One region of the Bradyrhizobium sp. 134 genome, then DNA from elsewhere that is predicted to be linked to it. Evidence: riboswitches for the same ligand, from Rfam matches in the RefSeq annotation. Region 1 holds a riboswitch; the other holds the start of a gene.

Region 1 (11,186 bases):
CGCCGGTGTTGCTGCCGTCGATGAGCTTGCGACCATCGGACAGATGGAAATAAACGCCCTCGCCGCCGACCACGGCCATGGGCGCGCTGTCGCCGGCATTCAGCCCGGTTCGCAACAATCTACTCATCGCAATCCCTTCATTCCGCAGCCTCGACGCCGTAGCCACCGCCGCCGCACGTCTCGATCGTGACGAGATCGCCTTGCTGCAGCACCAGGTTCGACTTGCCGTCGATCGCGACGTTCGCGCCCTGCCGGATCAGCGAGATGCGGCAGGCCTTGCCGGGTTCGCCGCCCTGCATGCCGAACGGCGCCATCACCATGCGCTCGATGCAGGTGGTCAGATGCATCGACGGCGCCAGGATGCGATAGCTACGAATGACGCCGTCCCCGCCGCGATGGGCGCCCGTGCCGCCGGACTGCCGGCGAATGGCCTGCTGCTCGATTTGGATCGCGTAATTCGCCTCGATCACCTCGACCGGCGTGTTCGAGGTGTTGGACAGATGCACCCGCGTCGCCGAGATGCCGGCCCGATCGTGCCGCGCGCCCTCGCCACCGCCGTGGACCTCGTAGAGCATCTTCCATGAACCGTTCTGTCGCGGCTCGGCGAAGAACAGGACGCCCGCCGTGGTCGCCCCACCGGCCGACAGACGTTCGGGAATGGTGTGCTGCATGGCGCGGAAGATCGCATCGACGATGCGCATCGAGGTCTCGTGATTGCCGGCCGCAACCGAGGCATTCCACCCCGGCTCCAGGATCGAGCCCGGGCGCGTGACGATGGTCAGCGGCCGCAACGCGCCCGCGTTCTGGTTCATGTCGCGCCCGCTCATGATGCGCGCGGCATAGGCCACCGCCGAACGCGCCATGAACGGCGTCGTGTTGCAGAAATTCGAGACGCGGTCGCAGCTTCCCGAGAGGTCGAAGGTAGCTTCGTCGCCTGCAATGGTGATCTTGACATGAATGCGCGCGGGCGCGTCATCGACGCCGCCGTCGTCCAGATAATCCTCGCCCTCGTAGACGCCATCCGGCAGATCGCGCAACGCCTCACGCATCTCGATTTCGGAGAGATCGTGCAGGCGCGACTGCGCCGCCGTGAAGACCGCCTTGCCGTGCTCGCGGCAGAGCTCGACGATGCGCTTCTCACCGGCTTTCGTTGCGGCGATCTGGGCGAGAAGATCGCCCTCGCAGGATTCGGGATCCCGAACATTGGCCTTGAGCAGCTGCACGATCGGCGTATTGACGCCGGCCGCCGTGGCGATCAGAACCGGCGGAATGCGCATCGCCTCCTGGAAGGTGTCGATGGCTTTCGCAAAATAGCTGCCGGGCCAGGTGCCGCCAATATCGGGCCAATGCGCGAGGCTGACCGCGAACGCCACGATCTCGCCGTCGACGAAGACGGGCCGCACGACCTTTACGTCGTTGAGATGATTGCCGCCGAGCGGGCCCACATTGTAGATCAGTGCGTCGCCGTCGTTCAGGCTGTCGCGCGGCACCACCTTCAGCAATTCGAGGACCGTGTAGGCCATCGCGCCGAGATGGATCGGGATGTCGCGCCCCTGCCCGACCAGGTCGCCGCGGCCGTCCGTGATCGCCGACGACAGGTCGCCGGCCTCGCGCAGCAGCGGCGAGCGCGCCGAGCGCGTCATCACCAGGCTCATCTCCTCGGCCGCGGCCGAGAGCCCGTGCCTGATGACCTCGACGACGAACGGATCGAGCTTCATGCGGCCCCCCGCGTCAGGAACAGATTGCCTGGAACATCAGGCCTCGCCTGCCAGCCGGGCGGGACCACCACGGTCGACCATGCGTCTTCAATGATGGCCGGGCCGCTGACGATTTCGGTCAGCGAGGCACGGTCGATGATGCTTGTGGCGATGTCGTGAAAGCCATCGAACGAGCAGATGCGCTCGCCTTTGGAGACCGTTCTGACCGCGATGGCCGGCCGGCTCACGACGGTCGTCGATGGACGGCGCGCCTGCACCCGCACGGACTCGATGACGCAGCTCTCGCCCGTCGCATAGCCGAACAGCTCGTGGTGCCGGGCCAAAAAGTCCTTCTTCAGCCTGACAACGTCGAGCGGTCGCGCGAACGGCACCGGAATGGCGTCGTTCTGCGCCGCGTAGCGCATCAAGGCCACCAGTTCGACCCGAATTTCAGTCGTGGCAACGCCGTTGGCGATGAGCGGCGCCGAGGCATCGTCAATCAGCACCCCGATCCGCTCCGACACGCGGGCGAGGTCGATGCCGTCAAGCGCAGCACGCAAGGTTTGCTGCTGGAGGAAGCTGAAATCGGCAGTGAGACAGCCCAGTGCCGAAAACGCACTCGACGCGCTGGGAACGACCACCTCGGCAATCCCGTAGAGATCGGCAAGGCCCGCGGCATGCATCGGGCCACCACCGCCAAAGGCGAGCAGCGTGCAGTCGCGCCCGTCGATGCCGCGCTCCACGGTGACGCGGCGGAGCGCACGCGCCATTGTCGCATTCGCGACCTTGATGATGCCGAGCGCTGTTTCGGTCAGGCTCAGCCCCAGAGTGCGCGCGATCGGCGCGATGACATCACTGGCTGCCTTGATATTGATTCCGATCCGGTCGCCGAGCCTGGTTTCGGGATTGAGATAGCCGAGCACGGCGTTAGCGTCGGTGATAGTCGGCTCGGTACCGCCGCGGCCGTAGCAGGCCGGTCCCGGCTCGGAGCCGGCGCTTTCCGGTCCGACGGTCAGGCCACCGGGACCATTGCGCACGATCGATCCGCCGCCCGCCCCGATGGAATGAACCGCAAGCATCGGCTGACGCAGCGGCTTGTCACCGAGCATGCGGCCGTCGGTCATCTCGGCCTGGCCGTCGACGATCAGGCAGACGTCGGTCGTGGTGCCGCCCATGTCGAACGTCAGCATCCGCGATGTGCCGAGCTGACGTGCGATGCTGACCGATGCCGCGACGCCGGCCGCCGGACCGGACATCGCCATCACCAGCGGCCGCCGCTTCACGGCCGAGATCGGGACCATGGCGCCGGCCGAATGAAACACCTGCAGGCCGGCGCCGATCGGCAGCCGCTGCTCCAGCTCGCTGAGATATTCCACCGCGATCGGCATGGCAGCCGCGTTGAACACGGTTGCCGAAGTCCGCTCGTATTCGCGCGCCTCGGGATTGACCTCGTGCGACAGCGAGACGTGGGCAACGACGCCCTTGAGCCGCTCGCCGAGCACCTTCTCGTGCACCGGATTGGCGTAGGCATGAAGCAGCGCGACCGCGACGCTCTGCACGCCGGTTGTTTTCAGCCACGCCACCAGGCGCTCGATCTCCGCCTCATCCAGCGCCTTCAGTACCTGCCCCTCGTGGTCGAGGCGCTCGGCAAACCCAAAACATCGTTCCGGCGGCACCAGCGGCGGCGATTTCGGCGGGATGTCGAGACGGTAGAGATCGCGGCGGCGATAGCGCGCGATCTCCAGCACGTCGGCAAAGCCTTCGGTCGCGACCAGCGCCACTTTCGGCAGCCGTCCCTCGACGATGGCGTTGGTCACACGCGTGGTGCCGTGGACGAAGCGCTTGACCTCGCTCTTGCGCAGGCCCACCGCCTCGATCGCCTCCAGCATCGCCTGAACTGGAGCCTGCGGGCGCGACGGCACTTTCGCGATCCGCGCCTCCGCGGGGGAGTGTCGGATCGCGATGATATCGGTGAAGGTGCCGCCGATATCGGTGCCGACTTCCCAGTGATTTTCGTCAGCGCTCATGTGTGGGTCAGCTGCGGACGACATTCGAACCGGAGGGCGGGTGGTTCCCATCCGTCGCGAAGTACAATCCCAAGCCGAGAGCGCTCATCGTCATCCCCTGTCATGCCACCGCTTGCGAGCGTGCGACAGAGCGATGGGCTCGGGATAGGTCAGAGTTGTCGCAACGCACTGGAGCAGCCCGCGACCGGCGCGGCGCGCCAAGGCACATTTTAGGGCAGCGCTGCCCGCGGGGAGTGCAGGCCAGTGCTGATCGTTCCACGCGAGATAAGTGCGGCGCACCACGAGTTTTCCCGAACGAAACGCGACATCCGCTGCACTGCAATCCACACGCCGCGCACGGACTGTCTAATTTGCAGGCGATCGACCGGCGCTACGGGCCGTGCGATTGCTCACGAGCTATGCATGGCAGTCGGCTCAGCCTCTCTTTATTGTACGATCAGTAAGCAGTGGTTTTGCCGCTCAACGCATCGCGACCAAGCGGCGCCAGCCGATGACGATGCCCGTGATGGAGAACAGAAGGCCGAGGGTGCAGAGCCCGACGACCAAGCCGTCGCGCAGCAACGGACGCGTCAGCAGGACCGGAAAATCCAGCGTGTGCAGCGCGCCGTAGAACCAGCGATAAGCCCGCCGCGACGAATCCAGCCTTTGCAGCAAATTGCCGTCGGCGCCGTCGATGTCGAACCAGAGGTCACCGCAGTACGAGCGGTAGACCGGGGCGCCCGGGACATTGGACTGCGCGGGATAGTCGTCGTTGTCGGCAAGTACGGACGGTGCGCCGCAGCCGGCCGCGAGGCGGGCGGTCAGCCCCTGGGCCTCCTGCACATCCAGAGATCCCGTTGGTCCATCGCGGGGCGCGTCGCCTGCCTTGATCAAGGTCTGGCCGGCAAGGCCCGTCCGGTCCCGCCGATAGAGAGTGCCGTTGAAGGCAAACCATTCGATCTCGCGGGTCGACGGCGATACAGGCTGCCGATCGAGCGATGCAGCCGCCGCCCAGTTCGGTGAAGCGTTCATCACGCTGGATTCAGCCGAGGTCAATTGCCCACGCGAGAACAGCCGCCCATGATCCATGGAGAGCCAGCCACTGAAAATCCAGCTCAGTACGAACACCATGGCCGCGAGGCCGATGAGATGATGCAGGGCATGCCAGCCACGATAGGGCGATCCGATCAGACCGCTTCGAGGTTTGATCCGCGCAAGTCCGAGCACAGCGCCAAGCAAAGCTGCGAACAGCGCCAGCAGCGACAAGGTCCAGACCACGCGATCCCACAACGACCAATTGCTTCGCAGAACTGTCGGATAGATCCAGTGCAGCACACTGCCGACGAGATTCCAGGTCCGCTCGCTGCGCGTCGTATCCAGGACGATCTCGCCGGTGAGCGAGGAGACATAGACCTCCGTTCCGGCGGCGTCGCCGAGCGCAATGCGAAACAAGGGCCGATGGCGGTCAAAGCCGTTCGGCACGCTCCATTGGTCGTAATCCGAGCGCGCAACGATCGCGGCCCGCGCGGCATCGAGCCCGCGGCTGCGTGCGTGGTCTCGCGCGACGGCCAGCGCGACCTCGGAAGACGAGACCGACGCGTCGACCCCGTGGGCGGCGAGGACTGCGCCTGCGCGCGATGGGCCCGAAACGACATAGACTGGTCCGTCGCTGCGCTGGATCAGGCGAACGCGCGTCGCATCCGCGATCGCGCTCGCGGCAACGGCATCGGCGACCGCGATCGTCGTCTCAACGCGATCCAGCGGCACGAGGCCGGCAAAGCGTTCCGCTTCCGTCAGGGACGGAAACGGAACGAAATGCATCACGATTCCCGTCGCGAACCACATCGCGAACAGCAGGCAGAACGCGATCCCCAGCCATCGATGCAGCAGGACGATCGCGCGCATCATCGGTCAGCGTCCTACCATTTGAACGCGGCCGAGATCTCATAGGTCCTGGGCGCGCCCAGCAGGATCTGGTCTGGATAGAACGGATCGCCCCAGATCGCGTAACGCTTGTCGGCGATGTTGCGCACCCGGAAGGTCAGGCGGGCCTGATCGACCGCGTTGAACACCGTCTTCGGGATATCGACGAAGGCGTAGACATCGGCCACTGTATAGGCCTTCAGCGTCACGACATTGGCATCGGTGTTGTAGCGGTCGCCGACATGGCGGCCGATGATGCCGAGCTCAACCGCCCAGGGCGCGAAGAACCGGTACGACGCGCCGGCATTGGCGACGACGCGCGGCACGTTCGGCGGCGTATTGCCGGAGAACGAGCCGCCGACGAAATCGTAATCGGCATAGCGGGCGTCGACATAGGCGATGTTGCCCCAGAGGCGCAGCGGCTCGATCGGACGCACCGAGGCGGCAAGCTCGACGCCCTTCGACTCCTGCCGCCCGGCGAGGTTGAGCTGCATGCCGCCTGCCGCCGCATAGACGTTCTTGCGCAAGATGTCATAGGCCGAGAACGACCACTCCGCCCGATTGTCCCAGAACAGGTGCTTGACGCCGGTCTCGTAGGTGCGCGCGGTGGTCAGGTTGAGCGGATCGGTCGGATTGAGCAGAAAGATGTTGTTGGCTGCGATGTCGGCGCCGGTCGCGTATTGGCTGAAAAAGGTCAGGCCCGGAACGGCTTCCCACGTGTAGCCGATACGGCCCGTCGTCGGGACCCAGGATTGCGAGAACGGGAAACCCGCATTCACGAGCCCGGTCTTGTCGGTCGAGTTGCGGTCGAGCCCGATATGCTCGACGCGGAGGCCGCCGACTAGCGCAAAGGTCCGTGTCAACTTCAACCGGTCCTCGAACGACAGCGCCTCGTTGTCGATCCGCGCGGTCTGCTGCTTAGTCGTGAGCAAGCCGTAATAGCCGCGATCGGGATTGACCAGCGAGACGGAATCATCGGGGAAATTTGCGGCGCCCGGCCTGACGAAGTCGAGGTAACTCGACGATAGCGTCGTGACCAGGCGGTTGTCGAAGCCGGCGATATTCGCATCCCAGATCAGGTCGGTGATGTTTCCGACCAGGCGCTGGCTGTGCGCGACGTAGAAACGCTCGCGATCCACCATGTTCGAGTTAGGGAGGCCCGAACTGGCATTGAACGCCTCGACCTCATTGTTGAACCATGTGCGCTCTGCGCCATAACCATAGGCCTGGCTTTTCAGCGTCAGGTCTGGCGCGAGCTTCAGCTCGAAACCGCCGCGCAACCACACCTCCTGCGCGACGTTCTTGTTGTCGAAGACGTTGTAGTTGGTGTTGAAGGTGCGGTCATCGATCGTGACCGCACCGAGATTGGTTTTGTTGTAGTTCGAGACGTAATTGCCGGACACGATCCCCGTCGTCGCGTGCGAACCACTGAAGGCGATCGGTACCAGTGGCGCACCCCAGTAGGCTTTCGAGCGATCCTCGCGGTATTCGATCGCGCCCCAAACCTTGAGACTGTCGGAGATGCGGTAGTTGAGCTGGCCCGAGACGTCGAGCGTCTTGGTGTTGGTGTCGTCGGCAAAGCCGTTGAGCGAGGAACGGCTGACGTCGAAGCGGTAGTCCAGTCCCTGCACATTGGTGCTGCCGCCCGAGCCGTAATGCGCCCGGAACGAGTTCAGCGAATCCCAGGAAAAATCCGCCTCGTTCCGGATCGGACTGGTGTGCGGCTGCTTGGTGACGAAGTTGATCGCGCCGCCGGCGGCGCCCTCGCCTGACATCAGTGACGCCGGACCCTTCAGGAATTCGACAGCCTCCAGGTTGGCCGTGTCGGTGATCCGCGAGGTCATGTTCTGCGGGCCGATCTTGATGCCGTTGTAGAGCGTGTTGATCTGGCTGTTGGTGAAGCCGCGCATGGAGAAAGCCGACGGCTCGGCCGGATTGTCGCCGGCTGTGACGCCAACCGCTCCCTGCGCGACGTCGGACACGGTGCGATAGCCCTGCTCGCGCATGGTTGCGGCCGAGATCACCTCCACGGTCGCGGGCGTTTCGCGAACGGTCAGGCCAAGGCGCGAGGCGCTTTCGGCCACGGCATTGGTATTGAGCGGCGTCTGTGCTGCCGCAGTCGGCACGACAGGCTTGGGCACTGCGGATGCAGTCTCCGGCCGGCGCGCTGCTGCGCGGCGTGAGCTCTGCGCGTCCCGTCCGGCCGGGCTGGCCTGCCTGCGGGATTGTGGCGCCGACACCTCGACGGGCGGCAGTGGCTCGCGGGCCTGCTGCGCCAAGGCCGCTGGCATGTCGATGGCGATGAAAGATGTGAGAGCGGCGCATGCCAGTAGGAAACGGCGTGGTCGTACGATACAAAGGGAATACACGGTCTTGGACCTCGGAGTGACGTCAGTGGCACGTCACCGCGAACCAAGGTCCCATCTTCCGGCTCATAAGCCTTCCGATGAAGCCGAATGTCTGTACTCCCCGACCGACATCTTCGCGTGTGACCACGGCTGACGGCAGGTCTCCTGGCTCGCGGGTCACTACCTTGCGTCGCCTTCCCGGGACCGAGATACCCAGTGGCATGTGATGCAAGATTCGCCGCTTACAGTTGCGGGGGCAGCCACGGCATTGAGGACAATGTCCCCGCACCGCATTCCCTTTTCATCCCCTCTCGGGGAAACCGTCGCGAGCATCTAGGATTACGATCCAGACAGAGTCAATGTGCCAGTTGCGGCGTTATTGCCACAACGACCAGTTTCCTTGGAGATAAGCATGGAAGGCGAGACCTTCCTTTGGCTGATACGGCACGCGCCCGTCGATGGCGTCACGGGGACGATCCATGCGGCCGATGCGCCGGCCGATCTCGGCGCTCGCGCGCAGCTGGAGGCGCTGCGGCAGCGCCTGCCGCGGGACGCCACGAGCTATGCGAGCCCGTCACGGCGCACGCTCGAAACGGCCCGCGCGCTGGGGCTCGAGCCGCTGCAGCTGGACGAATTCAGCGAGCAGAACTTTGGCGACTGGACCGGCCGTCGGCATGACGAACTCGCCGCGACCGGTGACGAGGCCTATGCACAGTTCTGGAGCGATCCTGCGCGCGGACGGCCGCCGGGCGGCGAGAGCTTCGAGGAACAGGTCGCGCGGGTCCGGCTGGGTCTGTCGAGGGTCGGCGCCGGGGCCGCAGCGCTCGTCGTGCATTCCGGCACGATCCGCGCGGCCCTGTGCATCGCGCTGGACCTGACGCCACAAGCGGCCCTGCGCTTCGTGATCGATCCGCTGTCGCTGACGAGGATCGACCGGCTCGCGACCGGCTGGCGCGTCGTCTGCGTCAATCAACCGATGATTTGATCAGGCCGGACGATCAGGCACATTGGCCTGCGCAAAGGTCGCCATGCCGTTGTGGAGCGCACAGGCCGACCGCACCAGCGGCAGCGCGATTGCCGCGCCCGATCCTTCGCCGAGCCTGAGATCGAGGCTGATCAGCGGTTGCACGTTCAGCGCACGAAGCACCAGCCGATGGCCCTGCTCGGCGGATTGATGCGAAGCCAGCAGGAACGGCTGGCACGAGGGGTTGAGCCGCGCCGCCGCCAGCGCCGCCACCGACACGATAAAGCCGTCGATCAACACGGGGATGCGGCGCTGCGCTGCTGCGATGATCGCACCACAAATCGCCGCGATTTCGAGACCGCCGACGGCGCACAGGATCTTTTCCGGCGAAGTGCCCGCAATGCCATGGCGTGCAATCGCAACGTCGATCACCCGCGCCTTGTGCACACGGCCGGCCGCGTCAACGCCGGTCCCGCTGCCCGCGATCTCCTCCGCGCTCACGCCGAGCAGGCTCGCCGCAATCGCCGCCGACGTCGTGGTGTTGCCGATGCCCATCTCCCCGAAAATCAGAAGATCGGGCTGCCCGGCCTGCGCGCGCGTCACCGCACGTCGGCCGGCTTCGAACGCAAATGCCAGCTCTGCGGGGGTGAGCGCGGCTTCGATGCTGAAATCGCGCGTGCCGCTGCGCGGCTTGTCGGTCACGATTCCAGCCATCTCCTCCTGCGCCAGCGTGCCGGCGTCGACGACCTCCAGGCTGGAGCCCAGCTCACGCGCGAGCACCGAGATCGCGGCACCGCCGGAGGCGAAGTTCGCCAGCATCGCGATGGTCACTTCCTGCGGATAGGCCGAGACGCCCTGCGCGATGATACCGTGATCGCCGGCGAAGATGATGATCGGCACCCGCGCCGCGCGCGGTTGCTCGGTCGCTTGCAGACCGGCAAGCTCGATTGCGAGCTGCTCGAGCCGGCCGAGCGCGCCGGTCGGTTTCGTCAGTTGCGCCTGCCGCGCCACCGCCGCTTCGCGGTGGACTGCGGAGATGTCGGGGCATTGTTGGGTGACCCATTCGGGGAGCATGCTGCCTCGCTTGCCTCACAGCCTGCGCTTGAGGATGTAACTGTCCATGATCCAGCCGTGCCGTTCGCGCGCCTCTTGCCGCACGGCGACGATGCGCGGGCCGATCTCGGCCAGCGCGCCGGACATCACGATCTGATCGGGCATGCCGAGATAGGCCCCCCACCAGATGTGCAGGCCCGCCGGATCAAGCGACTGGAACGCCGTGCCGCCGTCGAGCATCACCACCACGGTATCGACGCCCTGCGGCCAGCCGCCATCGCGCAAGCGACGTCCCGTCGTGACCAGAAAAGGCTCGCCGATGTCATTGAGCGGCAGCGCATGCGCCGCACACAGCGCCTGGATCGAGGTGATGCCGGGCACGACCTCGATCTTTGGCGAGGGATTGAGCCGCCGCGCAATGCGCAGCGAGGAGTCGTAAAGCGAGGGATCGCCCCAGATCAGCAGCGCGACCGTGCCCTCGCCTTCGAGATGATCTGCGATCGTCTGCGACCAGGCAGCGGCCACGGCATCGTGCCAATCGTCCACGCCCTTGCGATAGTCCGCTTCAGCGGCGGCGCGCACGGGCAGATCGAACTCGGCGATACGGGGCGTGTCGCTGGTGAGCACATCGGCGCAGATCGTCCGCCTGAGATCGGCGAGATCGGATTTTGCGGTTCCCTTGCGCGGGATCAGGAGGAGATCGGCCGCGTTGATGGCAGTAATCGCGGCGCGCGTGAGCTGCTCGGGATCGCCGCAACCGATGCCTATCAGGGAGAGCGTGAGCATCGTAGCTGCGAAGGGCGGCCATACCGGCCGCCCATTCGCTTGTCTCTAGGCCGCGTTGTGCAAACGCGGAGTGACGAGGCTGGGCGCGGTGACGCCGCGCAGCGACTTCGCCAGCGCCAGCACGCCAAGATCGGCGAGCGGCTCGATCACGATGACCAGCGCATAGGACGCCGCGAAGGTCGCGATGTTGGCGAGGTTGGTCGCACCGAAGCCGGAGCCATAAATCGCCCAGAACGCCACCCAGGCGATGACACCCGCCTGATAGGTCGTCGAAAGCGCCAGCGCCTGGCGGTACTTCAGATCGACATAGGCCGTGTTGCTCGAAATGATCCGCGTGGCGATCGCCTGGATCCCGAACAGCGGCACCAGCAGCGTGGTGACGTTCATGCCATATTGCGGCAGGTCGCGC
Region 2 (11,186 bases), on a different contig from region 1:
TCGGAATAACACATGTGAGTGTGGATCTGAGTTCCGTCGGCGACGGGGGAGGAGCAAAGGCGGAAGCTGTCCACCGCCCAATCGAGATAGTTCTTCCACTGCGATTTGCGTAGCGGCAATCCCTCCCGCAACGCAGCCTCGTCGATCTGGATCATGGTCGCTCCAGCCGCCTCAAGGTCGATGACCTCATCTCGGATCGCGAGAGCGATCTGTCGGCATGTCTCGCGCCGCGAGATGTCGTCACGGACAAACGACCAGTTCAGGATCGTCACCGGTCCGGTCAGCATAGCCTTGACGGGTTTTTTGGTCAGAGACTGCGCATAGCGCCACCATTCAACTGTCATGGGCTTCGGCCGGGAGACATCTCCGAACAGGATAGGCGGACGAACGTACCGCGAGCCATAAGACTGAACCCAGCCATGCTTGGTGAAAGCGAAGCCCAACAGCTGCTCGGCAAAGTATTGAACCATGTCATTGCGCTCGAACTCACCGTGTACGAGCACGTCCAGGCCGATATCTTCCTGCCACTGCACGGTACGGGCTGTCTCCGCTTTCAGAAGCTGCTCGTACTGCGTGTCATTCAACGTCCCCCGCGCATGATCCGCGCGCGCATTCCGGACATCGGCCGTTTGCGGGAAGGATCCGATGGTTGTCGTTGGAAACATCGGCAATGCGAACGCGACGCGCTGGACGTCGGCACGCTGGGTGAACGCACTGCGACGGCGAAGCATGCTATCATCGATCGCGGCGATTCGTCCGGCGACATTCGCATTGTGGATCTCGGGCGATGTTTCGCGGGTGACGGCTGCCTCCTCCGAAAGCGCAAGTTCATCGGCCACCTCGGCAGCATGGCCGGCCAGCGCTTTGCCCAATATCGAAAGTTCCTTGATCTTCTGAACTGAGAACGCCAGCCATGTCTTCAGATTGGGATCGAGATCGGTCTCTAGCTCAATGTCGATCGGAACATGAAGCAGCGAGCAGGAAGGAGCAATCTGAACACGGTGCCTGCCCAATTTTTGGACCATAGGAGCAAGTTGGTCGAGCAGCGCCGGAAGATTGGAGCGCCACACGTTCCGACCATCAACGACGCCTAGTGAGACCACGAGATCTCTACGGGTTGTGGCGACAATTGAGTCCAACTGGTCAGGTGCCCGAACCAGATCGACATGAAGCCCGGCAACGGGCAAGGCCAAGGTTGTTTCAAGATTGTCGCCGATAGCCCCGAAATATGTGGCCAGCATTATTTTAAGGGCCGGCACAACCTTTGCGAAATGAGCGTAGGCCCGGCGGACAGCTGCCCGCGATGCTTCGTCGACGTCCATCACCAGGCACGGCTCGTCCAGCTGAACCCATTCAGCACCGCGCGAGGATAGTTCGCGGAGAACATCGACATAGACTGGGAGGAGCCGATCGAGCAGCGACAGCGGATTGAATGCGGGATTTGCGCTTTTGCCAAGCTTCAGGAAAGTGACTGGGCCAACTAGGACGGGGCGCGTTTGGTAGCCGAGGCTTTTTGCCTCCTCATATTCCTCGATCGGCTTTCGAGAGGAATACTTAAAGATCTGATCCCGGTGAAATTCCGGCACCATGTAGTGGTAGTTGGTATCGAACCACTTCGTCATTTCCTGTGCGGCTACGCCAGGCCCGTGCTGAGCGTGACCACTGTCCTGAGCGCCACGCGCCATGGTGAAGTAGGTCTTGAGCGACACAGGACCTTCGGTCCAGCCATAGACGTCGGGAATGGCGCCGACCATTAGGCTGGTATCGAGCACATGGTCGTAAAACGAGAAGTCATTCGAAGGAATGACGGTCGCACCGCGGGATTTCTGCCGTGCCCAATTAGCGGCACGAAGTCCACTCCCCGCCTCGAGGAGCTCGGCTTCGCTGGAGTTTCCCGCCCAGTAGCTCTCGAGCGCGACTTTGAGTTCGCGTCGTGGGCCGATGCGTGACGTCCCCAGTGTGGCAACGGGAAGCGAAAGAAAAGACATAGCTCAGACCCCATGATTGGGGCAGAGGCCATGGCGGACGCATGCAGCGAATATCGCGTGAGCGACAGCTGCTTGGCGCACACCGGGACACCCCGCCCGTGGACGATATATTGTCGAGGCAGGTCTCCTGGCTCGCGGGTCGTCGCTGCTGTCCGGCCTTCCCGAAGCCGCATGGCTTCAGTGACTTCGTTGGACAGCGGCTCGCCGCTTACAGTTGCGGGGGCAGCGCCGGCATTGCACCGGCTTCCCTCTTAGCTCCGGATCAAACGAATCCGAAGACCACGACGACTGGCATTAGGCGCACGAGGATCGATCCGTCAACCTACTAAGTGTCGCCGCGATATTGCCCAAGCGATTGCGAGCTGTACCAGCTAGGGCACAACGGTCTTACTCCCGGCCTGGTAAAAACGCCTAGATCTGTGGAGCCTCCGCTTGTGAATGCGTCCGTCAACACCCGCTTGGCGTACTCGGATCAACGCGAGCAGAACGAACGCAGTGGGCGCTTCGACATCTGCGTGATCGCGACAAATCCGGTCTTTTCCGTCAGCAGCTTCTCGAACTCGCCCGCGAGGACGTTTGCGATCATCCTCGGCCGGCATCCGCTTGATCACAGCGCCATGAGGCTCCTTAGGAATTGTCAAGGCCGGATTGCTCCAGGATCAAACGGATGATCAGGCCGGACTGCCTGTGTTCGGCGGACCCCGCGACGAGCCGTGAGCTCGATCGCTCCGTGGCGTTGGTCAAGATGATCTCCTTCGGTGTGCCAAGCACTTACGTGCTGAGCGACTTTGGCCGCGCTTCGTTGTTTCCGTCGCCGCTGGCGAGTAGTGCAGCCTGGACGTTGGCCTGCGCGGCATCGCAGGAACAGTTCCGGACGTCAGGATGCACGCTAACTTGCGAAACTGGAGTAAGCGGCGAGAGCGCGGGCGGCGGGGATCCTGTTACGACCGTAGCTCCATGCACTCGTGCATGGTGACCGTGGGCAAGCGGATGCCCAGCTTCTCGTACGTCTTCAGGATCTCCGGACCGATCTCGTCGCGCGTGAAGATCGTCTCTTCGGCTTCGAAATGACGTAGCTTTAGATATCCTGCAAGCTGATCTTGGGATATTCGACGCCCGTCCACCTCGCCTCGGCTCGGCTCGTCAGCCAACGACGATAAGCCGCGACGCGACGACCTGGAGCATCGAGGCGGCCTTGTCATTATTCGAGACAAATTTGACGGTCTCCTCTGAAGCGCCCTTCGAGGGTTTCTCGGAGTCGATCAGCGCCTTAAGCTCATAACGATGTTGATCGACCTCGATGCGCCGCATGCGGACGGCGGCCTCCACAAGCTCGACATCCAATCGAGCGGTGAAGCCTTCTGGACGCGGGGCTGCTTATGTTGTCTTAGACGGGACACAGGTGTCAGGCACCGGACAGACCACAGCGCATTGCGGCGTGTCGGAATGGCCCTCGCACTCCGTACACTTTTTTGCATCGACAACGTAAATGTCGCGCTTGAGGCTGATCGCCGCGTTGGGACACTCGAACTCACATGCCCCACAAACGGTGCATTGCGAAGCGACGATCTTGTAAGCCATGCCTTCCGACTCCTTAGGCGAGCGATGCCATTGGCGATCCCTTTCAAAGGCCGTGCCAAGGACAGGCGCGCTCAATGATGGGCAATTTGCCCAATGGTGCTGTGCGGGGTCTGAGACCACGTTGCATCTGCGACAGCATAGGCCGCTTCAATATCAAGCCGTGCGAGCCCTCGGGCCCCTACTCCGATAGCCAGTCGCGACTCGACTGCTGCGAGCTTCCGTCGGTTTGTCTGGCATGGCAGCGCGGGGCCAAGCGACGCTCGACGATTCCCGAAACCGGCGGCGCGAGTAAAAGCCGCGAGCCGACGCACGTCTACGCCGGATGTCGGCAAACCTCCGGTCACACGCCCTGACCGGAGATTTTGTCCAAGCCGCGCTCACGCCTGCAACGTTAACTCCGCGGATTGACTCGCTGGAGGCTTGCCAAAACGGCTTTGTGCTACAATAACCTTCGGCATCGCTTCGGAGGGGAATGAAGTTCGGCCGGGAGAAGCGATACTGGGTTTGCAAAGTGACCGATTTAATTGCAGTCAGCCGCATGCCTGGTGCCGAGTAGGCATGGCCGCGCGGGCCAGCGCTGGTACGCTTTGCCTGGCTGTGCTCAGTCACTCCTCATACAACTATTTTGGACGAAGTGGAACAGGGCTGAAAGATGACTGTGCAAATTGCTTCAGCGGCATGGCCTTTCCGAACAGATGGCCCTGCGCAAGGTCGAAGCCGAGTTCGGTCACAGCGATCAGGTCGGCATGGCTCTCCACGCCTGCGGCGACGGTGCGCACACTGTACTCTTTGGCTAGATCGACGATATGGCGGCACACCGTTCGCTTCAGGGGCCCATTTCCGCAACCGGCGACGTACTGCCGGTCCACTTTTAATTTCATGAACGGGAATTTTTCGAGCCCCATCAGCTGCGGCCAATTGGCGCCGATATTGTCGATTGCAAGGCCAATGTTGTGAAAGCGAACCTCACGCGCGACCTCGATCAGGAGATCTAGGTTCTGGATCGCTTCCTCGCTCTCGATTTCGATCGTCAAGCCGCCGAAAGCGGGGTGCGACGGCATGCGCTGACAGAGATCGCGTACCGCCTGCGGGTCAATCAGGAATGCTGCCGGGAGATTGATGGAGAGATCGGTCGAAGTTTGCTGCTCCAGAAGATACTTCCAATCCTTGATCGCGCGGTCGATCACGAACTGCGACAAGTCCCTAAAATGAGGATCGTGAGCCTCCGGGATGAAATACGCTGGTGGAACAACGCCCCAGGTCGGATGCCGCATTCGCACAAGCGCCTCGGCGCCGCGGCGGCTGAGGGTACACGGGTCAAAGTTCGGCTCATACCAGAGCTCAAGCCAGCCAGCGTGTAAGGCTTCTCCGACATGGACTGCGGGACGGGGCGCCGGCTCTCTGGGCAAGAGCATGGCGACCCGATCGCGCAGCGTCTCGGCTGCAAACGGCGTCCTCAGCGGCGGCAGCATATCAAGTCCATATTCGCCCCCGACCTGCTGCACTGCCGTCATGACGATCGACTCGCGGGCGCCGAACGCCAGCACTCTGCCTGCAAATTCTTCGCGTACGAGTATCTCGAGCAATCGTCCAGGCTCGATGCGATCCGAGCCAATGCCGAGCAGGATCAGATCAGGGAAGTCCGTGCAGAGTACGCGCGGCAGCTCGTCAGCAGTCCCGCATTCGCTGATCACAAACCCCATATCCTCTAGCACATCGCGTAGAAAGGCGCGCAGATGCCGCTTGCCCACGGCCACGCACGCTCGCGGCCGCACCTTACGCTGGCCGAAGATTACAGGTTTCCCTCCGACCAGTTCGGCCTGCCCATGCTCCATCGCAACCACTCCCCTTCCGTGAAGGTCCCTTAAACGAGGAGCGAAGGTCCAAACAAGCAGTGCTTGCCATTATCTTTCGATTCTTCGAGGTAAGCTTAAGATAGTGCATTAGCGTGCAAAATCTTTTCGCGATGTTGTTCAGACGATTTTGTCGGGCGCACGCGTATGATACCTGTCCCGGCTCGCGCAACTTTGTACGAGTGACGCACACGAGTGTGGGGAATCTCACCTTCGGACGCGCCGAGCTGATGCGCCCTATGCCACGGCGATGATCATGCTGCAAGATGTACTGAATCGACTCTCGTGAGTGATGATCAGCAATCTCTCCTACGAAATGTTTGATCGGCATGGCCGGCCTGCCCACGCGCGAATGTGCCGTCTCGTGGATTCCCTATCTAGTCGAAGGAGATCCAACTGAGTTCGCAGCGGGTCAAGCCGCGGTCGATTCTGAGAACGGCAACAGCTTGCACTTACCTCACCTCTGTTGGTTATAGCGAGTGCGGACGTCCTATTCCCTATCGAGCTTGATAGTTTCTCTCAGTTGCGTTCTCTGTATCCTTCTGAACACGGATATCCTCAAGAGGGACTGGAGGGACTAACGTGACGGGTGTTCGTGTTGGCGCTGAAGCGCAAGGCTTGCCCCACGGGGGCACGGCTTTGCGCAAAGGCGTGCCAGGAGATGAGAACGCGATCGTAGAAGCCGTCGGAAAGCTACTTTCTGAATTAGGTGATCCCGGACCAGAGTTCAGCCTTGAAGGCGCAAAGCAGACTGCTTTGCGCCTGATTCAGGATCCCGAAGAGGGCTTCATTTTTGTCATCGAGGAACAAGCCACCGGGCAGATTGTAGGGATCGCTGCCATCTCCGCCGTACTGGCCGTGAGAGCAGCTGGAGCGTACGGCGTGCTTCAGGAGCTATGGATTTCTCGGGACTTCCGAAGCTCTGACCGCGGTGGGCATCTGCTCGAGGCGGTACGTTCGGAGGCGAAGCGCCGAGGCTGGCAGATGATTGAGGTTGCGTTGCCCCCTGATGGCTATCCGGCCTTAGAACGGGTACGCCGTTTCTACGAGGAGAGGGGATATCGGGTTGGAGGATTGCGCGCGCGCAAGAGGCTATGACAGTACTGCGACCTCTGCTCCACACTTAAAAGCGCTCCTGGTCCTTTCACTAAAGACTTTCAAGGCAGAAAATCCTGCTGCTTGTTGCTTCTCAAAACGAACGCTCCAACGCGTGCGTCGCGGCCGAGGACAATCGAGAACCTCGGCGCTGATGCGGTGCTTACTCCCACTGCGAGCGGGTTACCTCTTCGACTTTTTTGGCGGGTATCAACCATCAAATCGTTCTTCATGGTGCGGAGCGATACGATGGTCTTCTCAAGGCTCGTGGACCGCGAGCGGAAACCTGCACGGCTAGAAGGCGCGGAGCCAGGTCGGCGGCGGCCCGTTGCGGGCGAAGCCCGACCCAGCCTTACAAACGATAGCCGAGTCGTTCTTTCGTGCTTCCCACACAATGCCGCCAGTTTGGGATCACCGCACACAAATGCGATCCATTCGTCGCCAAGTCCAATGCCTCGGCAACTGGCAAGCCAATCATCTATGGGGCTTCTGCCTGCAACTTGATTCGGTGGACCGTCGCGTAAAGGGATTCGGTACCACGCTGTCGCTCCTGCTGGCGAACGTTCAAGGAAGGTGACGAAATCAGCCATCAACACTGATTCGGTAGAGGATTCCGTAATGAGCAATGTGCCGTTTGCCGCCTCCAATACGAGGTTCGTGCAGGTCGCCCCAGCGCAGGACTTGATGCGGGCGATCGTTTCGCCGTTCGGCGCCATGACGAAGACGTGGCCGAGGGAGGCGAGCGCGACAAAGAGCCGCCCGTTTTGATCCATCGTCAGCCCGTCAGGACCGCTGGTCCCGAAGGACAAGCTGAACCGTCCCACCTTCGCAGCCCCGCCGTCACGCATCAGCGGCACGCGCCAGCTGCTGTTGTCGCGCGTCATTGCAACGAACAACACGGCCTCGTCGGCGCTGAGCACCAGCCCGCTCGGGCTTGGCCAGTTCGAAATCAGGCAATCGAGCCGGCCGGCAGGACACAGTCGGACACCCAGCCGGTCGGATCGTGCACTCCAGTTCGCCCCTGATCGGTGAAATAGATGTCGCCGTTGGTCGCGATATCCAGGTCGTTGCAGCCTCTGAAGGACTCGCAATTGCGGTGCCCCAGTAGCGGGCTGATAGTATCCCGCTGCGGATCGAGCTCCATGAGGCCGTTCATGTAGTCGGCCACCAGCACCCGGCCATCAGGTGCGATCTTCAGACCAATCGGCCAGCCGTCATATTCGATTATCAGAGACCAGATCCCGTCGCGCGAAATCCGGAAAATGCGGCCGAAGGGGATATCGACGACGTAGAGATCCCCGGACTGTCGAACGACGGCCCCTCGATGAAACAATACACCGATGGCCTCCGCGGTTGGCATCCGGCCCATTTCGAGGAAACACCACGGCGACGAAATTCCGCGGCATCGACGAGAACACGCGGGTCTCAGCCAGCTGAGGCGGCTTGTCGAGATACATCATGACGGGCCTCCCAGCGTGCGGCGCGGCTGTCCCTCATATTTGTAGCCAAACTGCTTGGGCATCGGTCCCTTGTTACGATCCTTGCGCCTGGTCTGTTCCCAGGCGTGGGCCAGGATTCCGACCGCGCGCGACAGGCAGAAGACGCCGCGCGCCAGCGGCGGCGCGAATCCGAGCTCGCCGTAAATGACCGCGGTCGCGCCATCAATGTTCATTGGGATGAGTTTGCCCTTGCGCTGCTGCATCACCCGCTCGATCGCGCGGGCGGCCTTGGCATAGTCGCCGCTGACACTGCCCTCAGCACTTGCGTCATCCACCAGCGCCAATAGCGGTGCGGCGCGGGGGTCGACCGAATGAAACCGGTGGCCGAAGCCGGGCAGATATTTGCCGCGCCTTGCAGTGAAATGGTCAATTGCGGCGGCCGCGGCCTCGCCGATCTCTAGGCCATCGCGCCTCCGCAGCACATCTTCGTAGAGTTCGACCGCCTGCTCCCCTGCTCCGCCGTGCACCTCATCGAGTGTATTGATGGCGGAGGCCATCGCACCATTCAGGGGCAGCCCACAGCTCACCGCCATCTGCGCAATTGCGATGGAGGGCGCGTGCGGACCGTGGTCAACGGACGCGACCAGTGCAGCTTGCAGCAGCCGCTCCTGCGCTGGCGTCGGCAGATCGCCGCGCAACATCAGCCAGATCATGGCGGGAAAGGAAATCCGGCCGATCAAATCTTCGATTGGATAACCCCGATAGGCGATGCGACCGGGCGCGATGTCGCAGATGGAGGTTCGCCACCAACGGGCCGCTTGCTGCCGCAATTCTTCTTCGCTCATTTGCGGTTCCGCCCCTTCAACCCTGCCATTGCCGATCGCCGCAAGCCGTCGAATATCATGATATTGGTCCGTCCGCGGCTACGCGGACGGGCAGGAAATCAGCCGCCCGTTGCTTTGGCGTCCCGACGGCCCGGGTTGAGACCAGCTGCTCGACCTCCGCATACGAATAGCCGAGCCGCTGCAGCCATCGCTCGGTGTCTGCTCCGAGCGTCGCAGGTGGTGAAGGCACCGAGAACTCCTCATCCAGCCGGAAGCCCGGCCGCATGATTCGTAACGGCTGCGCACCATCTTGTTCTGGGGCCAAAGTCTCGACGAATCCGCGCTCGAGGAGCTGTGGCTGCTGCAAGATTTGGGACACCGTCAGCACGCAGCCTGCGGGGACTCCAGCCAGATTCATTTGGGCCTCCCATTCTTCAGCGGGCTTGCAACTCAACGCCTGGTTCAACTCCGTGTTCAGCGCTGCGCGATGGACCTTGCGTATCTCGCGCTCAGCAAAGCGTGGATCCGTCTTCAGGTCCGGTCGGCCAATCAGGTCGCATAGGGCTTGGTACTGCTTCTGCTCGTTGGCGGAAATGTTCAGCGGGCCTGTTGCGGTGCGGAACGTGCCGGAGGGAGCCGCGGTGAAGTTCTCGTTGCCGATGGGCTGCGGCTCGACACCAGCGTTCAGGTGGTTGGAGACGACCCATCCCATCGCTGCAACGGTGGCTTCGAGCAGGGACACGTCAATGAACCGACCGCGGCCGCTATGCCGCTGTTCGACCAGAGCCGCGGCGATGGCAAAGGCAGCAGTCAGTCCCGCAATCGTGTCCGAGATCGGAAAGCCGGTACGCAGGGGAGCCGAGGCCGTATCGCCAGTGACGCTCATGGCACCAGACAGACCCTGAACGATCTGGTCATAGGCCGGACGGGCGGACCATGGCCCGCTCTGCCCAAAGCCGGAGATCGCGCAGTAGACGAGACGCGGGTTGTGCCTGCTGAGCACATTAAAGCCTAGGCTAAGCCGTTCCATCACCTTCGGCCGGAAGCTTTCGAGCACCACATCGGCTTCCTTGACGAGTCGCAAGAATACCTCGCGGCCCGATTCCGACTTCAAGTCCAGCGCCACGGATTGCTTGCCGGCGTTCACCGCGACAAAAGAGAGGCCCTGCAAGCGCTCTGCCCTTTGCGGATCGGCGCCGAGGCGCCGCGCGAGGTCGCCGCCGTTCGGATTTTCGACTTTGATGACCTCCGCGCCAAGACGCGCGAGATGATAACCGCAGAACGGACCGGCCAACACGTTCGACAGGTCCAGGACGCGGATGCCGGTGAGCGGCAGAGACATCTGAAGACGCCTTCCTTTAGGTGATCCGATGGTGAGGGCTTGGCCGGCTGGCAGCTATTTCAGTTGTTGTGCGGCGCGTTCCGCGAAACGATTGGTGAAGGTTTTGTTCAAGTCGATCTTTGCGGCAGCGATTTTTGGATCAAAGTCGCTTAGGACAGCCAGCGGGACCTTGGCCGCCTCGATGTCCATCTGTCCGGTTGGCGAGAAGAGCGCTTTCGATGCGTTCATGATTTCGATATTCACCTCGCGATTGTCAGTCTTGTAACCAGGAGGAATCGTATCGACGAGCTGCTCCGTCGGCGTTGCGTTGATCCAGCGGTGAGTTTTGAGCAAGGCGTTGACCAGGCGCTGGACCGTTTCGGGATTTTTGTCGATGAAAGTCTGCTGAAGGTAGAGACACGCGGTCGGATAGGACCCGCCGAAGGCCTGCTTTGAGCCTTCGATCGTGCGCGCATCGAACAGCGCTGTCGCGTTCTTTTTGCGCGCGAGAAGCGTCGCGATGGGATCGAAATAGACCAGGGCATCGACGTTCATGGCCTCAAGCGCCACCATGCCCGGTGCGCCGCTGCCGACGGCAATGATGTTGACATCGCGTGAACCCAATCCTGACTTCTTGATGTAGTAGCGCGCCATACTCTCCGTCGATGACCCCGGCGCCGTGATCCCGAGCCTGAGCCCCTTCAGGTCGGCGCCGGATCTGACCTTGTCGGCGAGGTCGCTGCGGACACCGAGCAGGACGCCGGGAATGTCATTCAGCAGGAACACGCAGGAAATTTGCTTACCCAGCACCTGCATCTGAATGGTATGATCGTAAAAGCCGATAGTCCCGTCGACAGAGCCGCCGATCAGGGCCTGCAGAGCCTTTGAGCCACCGGCCTGGAAGTTCTCGACGGTAACGTCAAGGCCTTCTTCCTTAAAGGAGCCAAGCTTCACTCCAAGTTCGACAGGCATATAGTTGAGGATTTGTGACCCCACCGCGATCTTCAATTTTGTTTTCTCGGGCTCGGTGGCATGCGCCAAAATGACCGAGAATGCGGCCAGCGCCACCACCGGCATCAATCTTA

Evidence for each region. A riboswitch is a leader RNA that binds a small molecule or an ion and turns the genes downstream of it on or off. The one in region 1 is predicted to bind cobalamin.
Region 2: linked by a shared signal. The riboswitch ahead of metE (5-methyltetrahydropteroyltriglutamate--homocysteine S-methyltransferase) and the one ahead of IVA75_RS38100 (TonB-dependent receptor) in region 1 are both predicted to bind cobalamin.

The regions. Positions count from the first base shown of each region.
Region 1 covers NZ_JADPKX010000086.1:703,657-714,842, reverse strand. The annotation lists gene IVA75_RS38120 (aminotransferase class III-fold pyridoxal phosphate-dependent enzyme) at 1-127, opposite strand, end outside; gene IVA75_RS38115 (hydantoinase B/oxoprolinase family protein) at 138-1,718, opposite strand; gene IVA75_RS38110 (hydantoinase/oxoprolinase family protein) at 1,715-3,724, opposite strand; gene IVA75_RS38105 (PepSY domain-containing protein) at 4,184-5,611, opposite strand; gene IVA75_RS38100 (TonB-dependent receptor) at 5,623-7,995, opposite strand; cobalamin riboswitch at 8,112-8,314, opposite strand; gene IVA75_RS38095 (histidine phosphatase family protein) at 8,387-8,959, shown strand; gene cobT (nicotinate-nucleotide--dimethylbenzimidazole phosphoribosyltransferase) at 8,960-10,012, opposite strand; gene cobF (precorrin-6A synthase (deacetylating)) at 10,028-10,777, opposite strand; gene IVA75_RS38080 (energy-coupling factor ABC transporter permease) at 10,823-11,186, opposite strand, start outside.
Region 2 covers NZ_JADPKX010000046.1:564,175-575,360, reverse strand. The annotation lists gene metE (5-methyltetrahydropteroyltriglutamate--homocysteine S-methyltransferase) at 1-1,988, opposite strand, end outside; cobalamin riboswitch at 2,088-2,287, opposite strand; gene IVA75_RS20075 (hypothetical protein) at 2,930-3,139, opposite strand; gene IVA75_RS20070 (hypothetical protein) at 3,132-3,299, opposite strand; gene IVA75_RS20065 (4Fe-4S binding protein) at 3,366-3,569, opposite strand; gene IVA75_RS20060 (EAL domain-containing response regulator) at 4,190-5,404, opposite strand; gene IVA75_RS20055 (GNAT family N-acetyltransferase) at 6,005-6,520, shown strand; partial or broken gene IVA75_RS20050 (SMP-30/gluconolactonase/LRE family protein) at 7,099-7,977, opposite strand; gene IVA75_RS20045 (citryl-CoA lyase) at 7,974-8,801, opposite strand; gene IVA75_RS20040 (CoA transferase) at 8,857-10,122, opposite strand; gene IVA75_RS20035 (ABC transporter substrate-binding protein) at 10,177-11,186, opposite strand, start outside.